Regions from separate parts of the Vreelandella aquamarina genome, predicted to be linked through region 1. Evidence: predicted binding sites of a transcription regulator. Region 1 holds the regulator's gene; each other region holds the start of a gene.
What was found. The regulator FNR, encoded in region 1, switches genes on or off when oxygen is low (the NO sensors DNR and NnrR bind a similar motif). The targets are predictions, from matches to a motif close to TTGATNTANATCAA.
Positions count from the first base shown of each region.

Region 2: a site for FNR is predicted at 777-790, ahead of CTT34_RS06990 (OmpW/AlkL family protein). Genes of this name have one in related genera too.
Region 3: a site for FNR is predicted at 732-745, ahead of cyoA (ubiquinol oxidase subunit II). Genes of this name have one in related genera too.

Region 1 is NZ_CP024621.1:3,108,490-3,110,757, reverse strand. Features, by position in the region: gene ttcA (tRNA 2-thiocytidine(32) synthetase TtcA) at 30-938, shown strand; gene fnr (fumarate/nitrate reduction transcriptional regulator Fnr) at 928-1,677, opposite strand; gene hemN (oxygen-independent coproporphyrinogen III oxidase) at 1,735-2,268, opposite strand, start outside.
Region 2 is NZ_CP024621.1:1,430,609-1,432,876, reverse strand. Features, by position in the region: gene putP (sodium/proline symporter PutP) at 1-671, shown strand, start outside; gene CTT34_RS06990 (OmpW/AlkL family protein) at 874-1,500, shown strand; gene CTT34_RS06985 (YqcC family protein) at 1,572-1,904, opposite strand; gene CTT34_RS06980 (DUF3549 family protein) at 2,190-2,268, shown strand, end outside.
Region 3 is NZ_CP024621.1:955,561-957,828, forward strand. Features, by position in the region: gene CTT34_RS04625 (DeoR/GlpR family DNA-binding transcription regulator) at 1-668, shown strand, start outside; gene cyoA (ubiquinol oxidase subunit II) at 958-2,004, shown strand; gene cyoB (cytochrome o ubiquinol oxidase subunit I) at 2,007-2,268, shown strand, end outside.

The DNA.
Region 1 (2,268 bases):
CTCCTTCACCCATCGGCAGTGCGACGATCATGTTACAACCTGACTACTTTGACCCTACTGCGTCAGACAGCGCGTCTGACGAGTCCCTTGCCCAGCAGCATGAGCTGCAGGATGCCAAGCAGAAGCGTGAATTCAACAAGTTGCAAAAACGCCTGCGGCGCGAAGTGGGAAATGCCATCATCGATTACAACATGATCGAAGAGGGCGACCGGGTCATGGTGTGTCTCTCCGGTGGCAAAGACAGCTACACGATGCTGGAGATCTTGCGCAATCTTCAGCGCAACGCGCCGGTCAATTTCTCGCTCGTGGCGGTCAATATGGACCAAAAGCAGCCTGGTTTCCCGGAGCACGTGTTGCCCCAGTACTTAGACAAGCTGGGGGTGGAGTATCACATTCTCGAACGTGATACCTATTCGGTCGTGAAGGAGAAAACGCCGGAAGGAAAGACCACCTGCGCGCTCTGTTCACGTCTGCGCCGTGGCTCGTTGTATGGGTTTGCCGACGAGATTGGCGCCAACAAGATTGCCCTGGGCCACCACCGGGAAGACATTCTGGAAACGCTGTTCTTGAATATGTTCTTCGGCGGTACGCTGAAGGCCATGCCGCCGAAACTGCTCTCTGATGACGGGAAAAATATCGTGATTCGCCCGCTGGCGTACTGCAAAGAGGCGGACATTGCAGAGTTTTCACGGCTGATGGCGTTTCCGATCATTCCCTGCAACCTGTGCGGTTCACAGCCCAACATGCAGCGCCAGATCGTCAAAGAGATGTTGGCAGAGTGGGACAAGAAGCACCCTGGCCGTTTGGAGAGCATGTTCAAAGCCGTCACCAACGTCGCCCCTTCCCAGCTTGCCGACCGCGAGCTATTCGACTTTGCCGGTCTGGAAGCGAAGCAGGCGGCGCTGATGGAGAGCCGCATTCAGGCGTTTAACGTGTAATCGTCTGCGCCTCCTCTTCTGCCAGGGTGATGAGGCGCTGCATGTCCAAAATATTCACCTCGCGACCCGAAACGGCCACCACCTCCTGCTGCTGAAAGCGGCTGAGAATACGGCTGACCGTTTCCACCGCCAGACCCAGGTAGTTGCCCATATCGGCCCGCGACATCGACAGCCGAAAGCTGTAGGGGGAGTAACCCCGGCGACGGAAGCGGTCAGAGAGCGTAATCAAAAAGCTGGCGAGCCGCTGGTCGGCGGTTTTGCGTGACAGCAAGCGCATCATCTTACGGTCATCGCGCAGCTCTTTACTCATGCTGCGGTAAAGCTGACCACGCAGCTCGGGCAGTTCTTGGGAGAGCGACTCCAAGCGGTCGAACGGAATTTCGCATACCGTGGTCGTCTCCAGGGCAATCACGGTACCGGGGTAGTACTCTTCGTCGATACCATCCAAGCCGACCAGCTCGCTGGGCAGAAAGAAGTTGGTGAGCTGATCGTTACCGTTCCCTTCGCTGGTCACCTGTTTCAAACTGCCAGAGCGCACGGCATAAACGCTGGTGAACGCGTCGCCCTGACGAAACAGCGGTTCGCCCTTCTTCAGCGGCGAGCGACGGCGAATGATGGCATCGAACTGGCTCATATCCTCAAGCTCCAGGGCAAGCGGTAAGCACAGCGAGCTTAAACTACAGGTTTGGCAGCGCGCTTCTTGCAGCAGTGAACGTCGTTGGCTGGCAGGATATGACATGGGGGTCTCCCTTCTTATTCGCCATCATGGGTACAGGGGGCAGGTGGCTCAAGGCGCTCACACGATCTTCGAGTAGCGCTGGCCATCCTGGCGTTGTAAGTGGGTGTCGAAGGCCATGGCCAGGTGTCGAATGAGTAGCCGACCCACCGGGGTGGCGGTGAGCCGAAGCCCCTGACGCGTTAACAGGCCATCCCGTTCGGCGATTTCCAACCGCTCAAGGGCGCTGGCAAAGTAGTCTGCGGCATCGACCTGCCAGCGCTGGCCGACAGTGTCGAGGTCAATGGCCATATCGCACATGAGCCGCTCGATGACCTCTCTTCGTATTAGGTCATCCTTATTTAAACGTAACCCTTTCACGGTCGCCAGCCTACCTTCATCTAAGGCCGCTTCATAGTCAGCGAGCCGGGTAGGGTTTTGCGCGTAGCTATCGTTGATCCGAGAAATGGCCGATACCCCCAAACCAATCAAGTCGCACTCGGCGTGGCTGGAGTAGCCTTGAAAGTTGCGCTGCAGGGTGCCGTTGCGCTGCGCCTTGGCCAAGCTGTCGTCGGGGCGCGCGAAATGGTCCATGCCGATATGCACATAGCCCGC
Region 2 (2,268 bases), 1.7 Mb from region 1:
CGACGGCCCGTAACATCGGCATGGCGTGGATGCTCATCTCGCTGATTGGTGCCGTGTCTCTGGGTATCTTTGGTCGCGCTTATGCCATTCGCAACGGCTTGGACGTTCAGGATCCGGAAACCATCTTCATCGTGCTGGCCAACCTGCTGTTCCACCCGCTGATCACTGGCTTCCTCTATGCCGCGCTGCTGGCGGCCATCATGAGCACCATTTCCAGTCAGCTGCTGGTGTCCTCTTCCTCGTTGACCGAAGACTTCTACCGCCTGTTCCTGCATAAGAAAGCCTCGGAGCAGCAGTGCGTCGCCGTGGGCCGTATCTGCGTCGTGCTGGTGGGTATCGTCGCCGCGATCATTGCTTCGGACGAAAACTCTCAGGTACTGGGTTTGGTGAGTAACGCCTGGGCAGGCTTCGGTGCGGCTTTCGGCCCGCTGATCATCCTGTCGCTGATGTGGTCACGCACCAACGGTGCGGGCGCCGTTGCCGGTATGATCGTAGGTGCCGTGACCGTCATGCTGTGGATTGCCCTGGGCTGGAACGGCTCCTTCATGGGAGGACCGGGCATCTATGAAATCATTCCTGGCTTCATCGCCTCGTTCATCGCCATTCTGGTGGTGAGCAGCGTGACGGCGGATGCTGGCGAATACAAGCACATCGACCGTCAAGACGCGTAATACGTCGGTTTGATGCAGCAGGCTCAGCGGGGAAACCCGCTGAGCTTTTTTAAGGGCAGCGTTCTCTGCCAGCACTCCCTACGAACTCCCCAACCCCCTCCCCCTTTGCCCCAGGTCAATAACGCTCTCGCACTGGCTCGATACACTGGCTCCAGGGTTAACGCAACCCACCATCCTCACACGATCGTCCAGGAGCCACGCTATGCGCCTTTTATCAATGCCCACTCTATTCACCGCCGGACTTGCCGCCGCTACCTTAGCCGCCAGTTCCCAGGCGTTCGCCTATGGGGCGGGCGATATTTTCACCCGCGTGGGGGTCGCCAAGGTGGCGCCCAAGAGCGACAACGGCTCGCTGGCCGGTGGGGCTTTCGCGGTCGATGTTCAAGACAAAACCGGCCCTGCGTTTACACTAGGCTACCGCTTCCACGATAAGGTAGGTGTCGAGTTACTGGCCGCGCTTCCCTTCGAGCACAACATTGCCCTCAACGGCGACCATCTCGCCTCCACCAAACACCTGCCGCCCACCTTGACCCTGCAATACTATCCGTTGGGCGGTAGCGAGTCGCCGGTGCAACCCTACGTCGGCGCGGGCATCAACTACACGCGTTTTTCCGATGAGCGCCTAGCCATTGGCGAACTCGAGCTGGACGACGCCTGGGGCGCCGCCGCCCAAGTGGGGGTCGACCTACTGATCGACGAACACTGGGCACTGAACGCTGCGGCGTGGTACCTGGACATCGACACCGACGCCAAAATCAATGGGGCTGCTGCAGGCACTGTGGCCATCGATCCCATGGTGGTCATGGCGGGATTGAGCTACCGCTTCTGAGTCCACGCAGTCGCGGCAAAAAAATGCCCAGGGCGTTCGCCCTGGGCATTGTCGTTGACGGTACGTCGCACTTAGTTCTCGGTGACGATTTGGTCGACCCGCTCCACCGCCTTGACGACCAGCACCTGATCGCTGGCACGCGCTTTCTCCTGCATCATGTAAGCCGCCACCGCCGGAGCGACATCGCACTTGGCAGGCATGGCAGCTTTGGCATCGATTAACGCGTTCAAACGCGCAATGAACACATAGCGCACCCACTGAGGCAGCGACATGGTATCGATACAGAAAGGCTGCTGGCTGGCAAATGCCGACGCATCGGGCGTGGGGGTGCGCCACAAATTCGCGGCCTTCATGGCGGCTTCAAGCTCAAGAAGCGCGGTTTGAAGCTGTTGATGGACGCTCATAAACACCTTGGGGTTGGTCAATGTTGACGCCCATTATCCCAACTCTGTGGGTAAGTTGCCACTCGCGAGCCTCTCTCTAAGGCGTTATTCACAGATTCACAGAAAACCTGCAAGAGGCTGTGGATAAACTATGGAAAGGTGTCGCCACCGCTACTCTCACGCGGCTTACGCAAAGTTGTTCAATTTTTAACCACTTAGACAATAAAGCACGGATTAATCAACGGTTGCGGCTGACAGTGGCAAACCAGCAAGGTAGAGTGCAGGCTTGAAAAGCGGAAGGATGTCATGCAGCCAATTCACACCCTTGATGAGTTTTTTACGCGCAGCGGTGCGGAGGTATCGCTTTACCATATGGGGCGCCGGG
Region 3 (2,268 bases), 1.7 Mb from region 1:
CCGAAATGACCATTCGTCGGGACCTTTCAACGCAGCCGTCGGCCATTAGTCTACTGGGTGGGCGGCTGGTGATGGCCAGCTACCCGGGCGTGACGCCGGTGTACGATCTGACCGAACAGCAGGCGAGTCACTACCAAGTGAAGCAGCGGCTTTGCCAGCGTGCAGCCAGCTTTATCGAAGAGGGCGACACGCTGTTCATCGACTGCGGCTCCACACTGATTCCGCTGCTGGGCCAGCTCAGCCGCTTCCGCGAATTAACCGTAGTGACGTATGCGCTCAACGTGGCCAACGCCGTGGCCGGGTTGCCCAACGTGCGCTTGGTGCTGCTGGGCGGACTGTTCTATGCCTCCTCCCAATCGTTTGGTAGCGACGGCATGGGCGCTGCTATCGAGCGTTTGGGCATCAATAAAGCACTGATCTCTGCCGCAGGCGTGGATTGCGAACGAGGCGTAAGCTGCTTTCATTTTCATGAAGTCGGGCCCAAACAAGCGGCCATTGCCACGGCGATGCAGCGGCTGTTGGTGGTCGATGCCAGCAAATTTGGCGTGGTGCGCCCGGCCTATTTTGCCTCGCTGGAGGATTTCGATATCGTCGTCACCGACGATGAGCGAGCCCCTGGCCTGCTGGAGCGCCATCCACTGCCCACCTTGAGCGTCACGCTCGCCTAAACAGAGAGGATGCTGCTTGGCACCCAACGGGTGCGCAGGGTGCGGCATAACGTCTCTTTCTGATTGACCCAGATCAATAGAAAATACTTTAGTCTTAGTTGATGCACGCAAGGTGCACGGCCAAGGCTCGCCACCAACCCCATAAGGTGGCGCATATTTTTCCCGGAGCAACGCAGTTGCGCTCACTGTTCTGGGAAAAGTATGGGGTGATAGTTAGCTTGCTACTTAGTTGGCTACACGTCCGCCAAGCAGCAGGCTGTTTTAGACAACTCTCTGATGAGATCACACCATGCAACTACCTACCCACTGGCGCAGGCGAGGCACTTTTGTGCTCGTCGTATTGTGCTTGCTGTTAACGGGCTGCAGTTCTGCATTGCTGGATCCCAAGGGGCAGATTGGCGTCGAGCAACGCTCGCTGATTTTGACCTCCTTTGGGCTGATGCTGATCGTGGTCATTCCGGTCATCGTGATGACGCTGCTGTTTGGCTGGCGCTACCGGCGCAGTAACCGCGTCGCCAAGTATCTGCCGGACTGGGCGCACTCCAACGCCATCGAAGCGGCCGTTTGGACCGTGCCCTGCTTGATCATTGCCGTACTCGCCTTTCTCACCTTTAAAACCTCCCACAGCCTGGACCCCCACAAACCGCTGGAAAGCGACGTGGAACCCATGGAGATCCAAGCCGTCGCGCTGGATTGGAAGTGGCTGTTCATCTACCCGGAACAGGGCATTGCTAGCGTCAATGAACTGGCCTTCCCGGTAGATACCCCCGTGCGCTTCCGAGTGAGTTCTGGCTCGGTAATGAACGCCTTCTTCATTCCACGCTTAGGCAGCCAGATCTACGCCATGGCGGGCATGGATAACGACGTTCACCTGATTGCCGACGAAGAGGGCGTCTACCCCGGCCGTTCCACCAACTACAGCGGTGCTGGCTTCTCTGGGATGACCTTCGATGCCCACGTCACCTCTCCGGCGGAATTCGACGCCTGGGTGGAAAACGTGCGTGCCGCCGACGACACCCTGACCTTCCCGGATGGTTACGAAGCCTTGGCGCAGCCGACGGAGTATCACCCGGTGGAGTACTTCTCGGCGGTCACGCCCGAGCTGTATGAGTCGATCGTCAGCAGCTTCCACAGTGGTGACGGCAGTGGGCACGGCGGTCATGCAAACCACGGTGACGCCATCAGTGATGCCCACGATAGCCACGGCGAATCCAGCGAGCTAGAGAGCGCCAACGGGTCGCAACAGCAGGCCGCGATCGGCCACGTTACCAATCAGCATGCAGGTGATGACCACGCCTTGGGCGGCCATCCCACAAGCGTTGAAGCGGGGGGTTAAGCATGTTTGGAAAACTCACGTTAGAAGCAATTCCGTATCACGAACCGATCATTATGGTCGTTGCCGCCTTCATGGCGATTGGGGGTGCCGCGCTACTGGGCGCACTGACGTACTACCGTAAATGGGGCTGGCTGTGGAACGAGTGGTTTACCTCCGTTGACCACAAAAAGCTCGGCATCATGTACTTCGTGGTGGCCTTGGTCATGCTGCTTCGCGGCTTTGCCGATGCGATTATGATGCGTACCCAATTAGCCATGGCGGCCG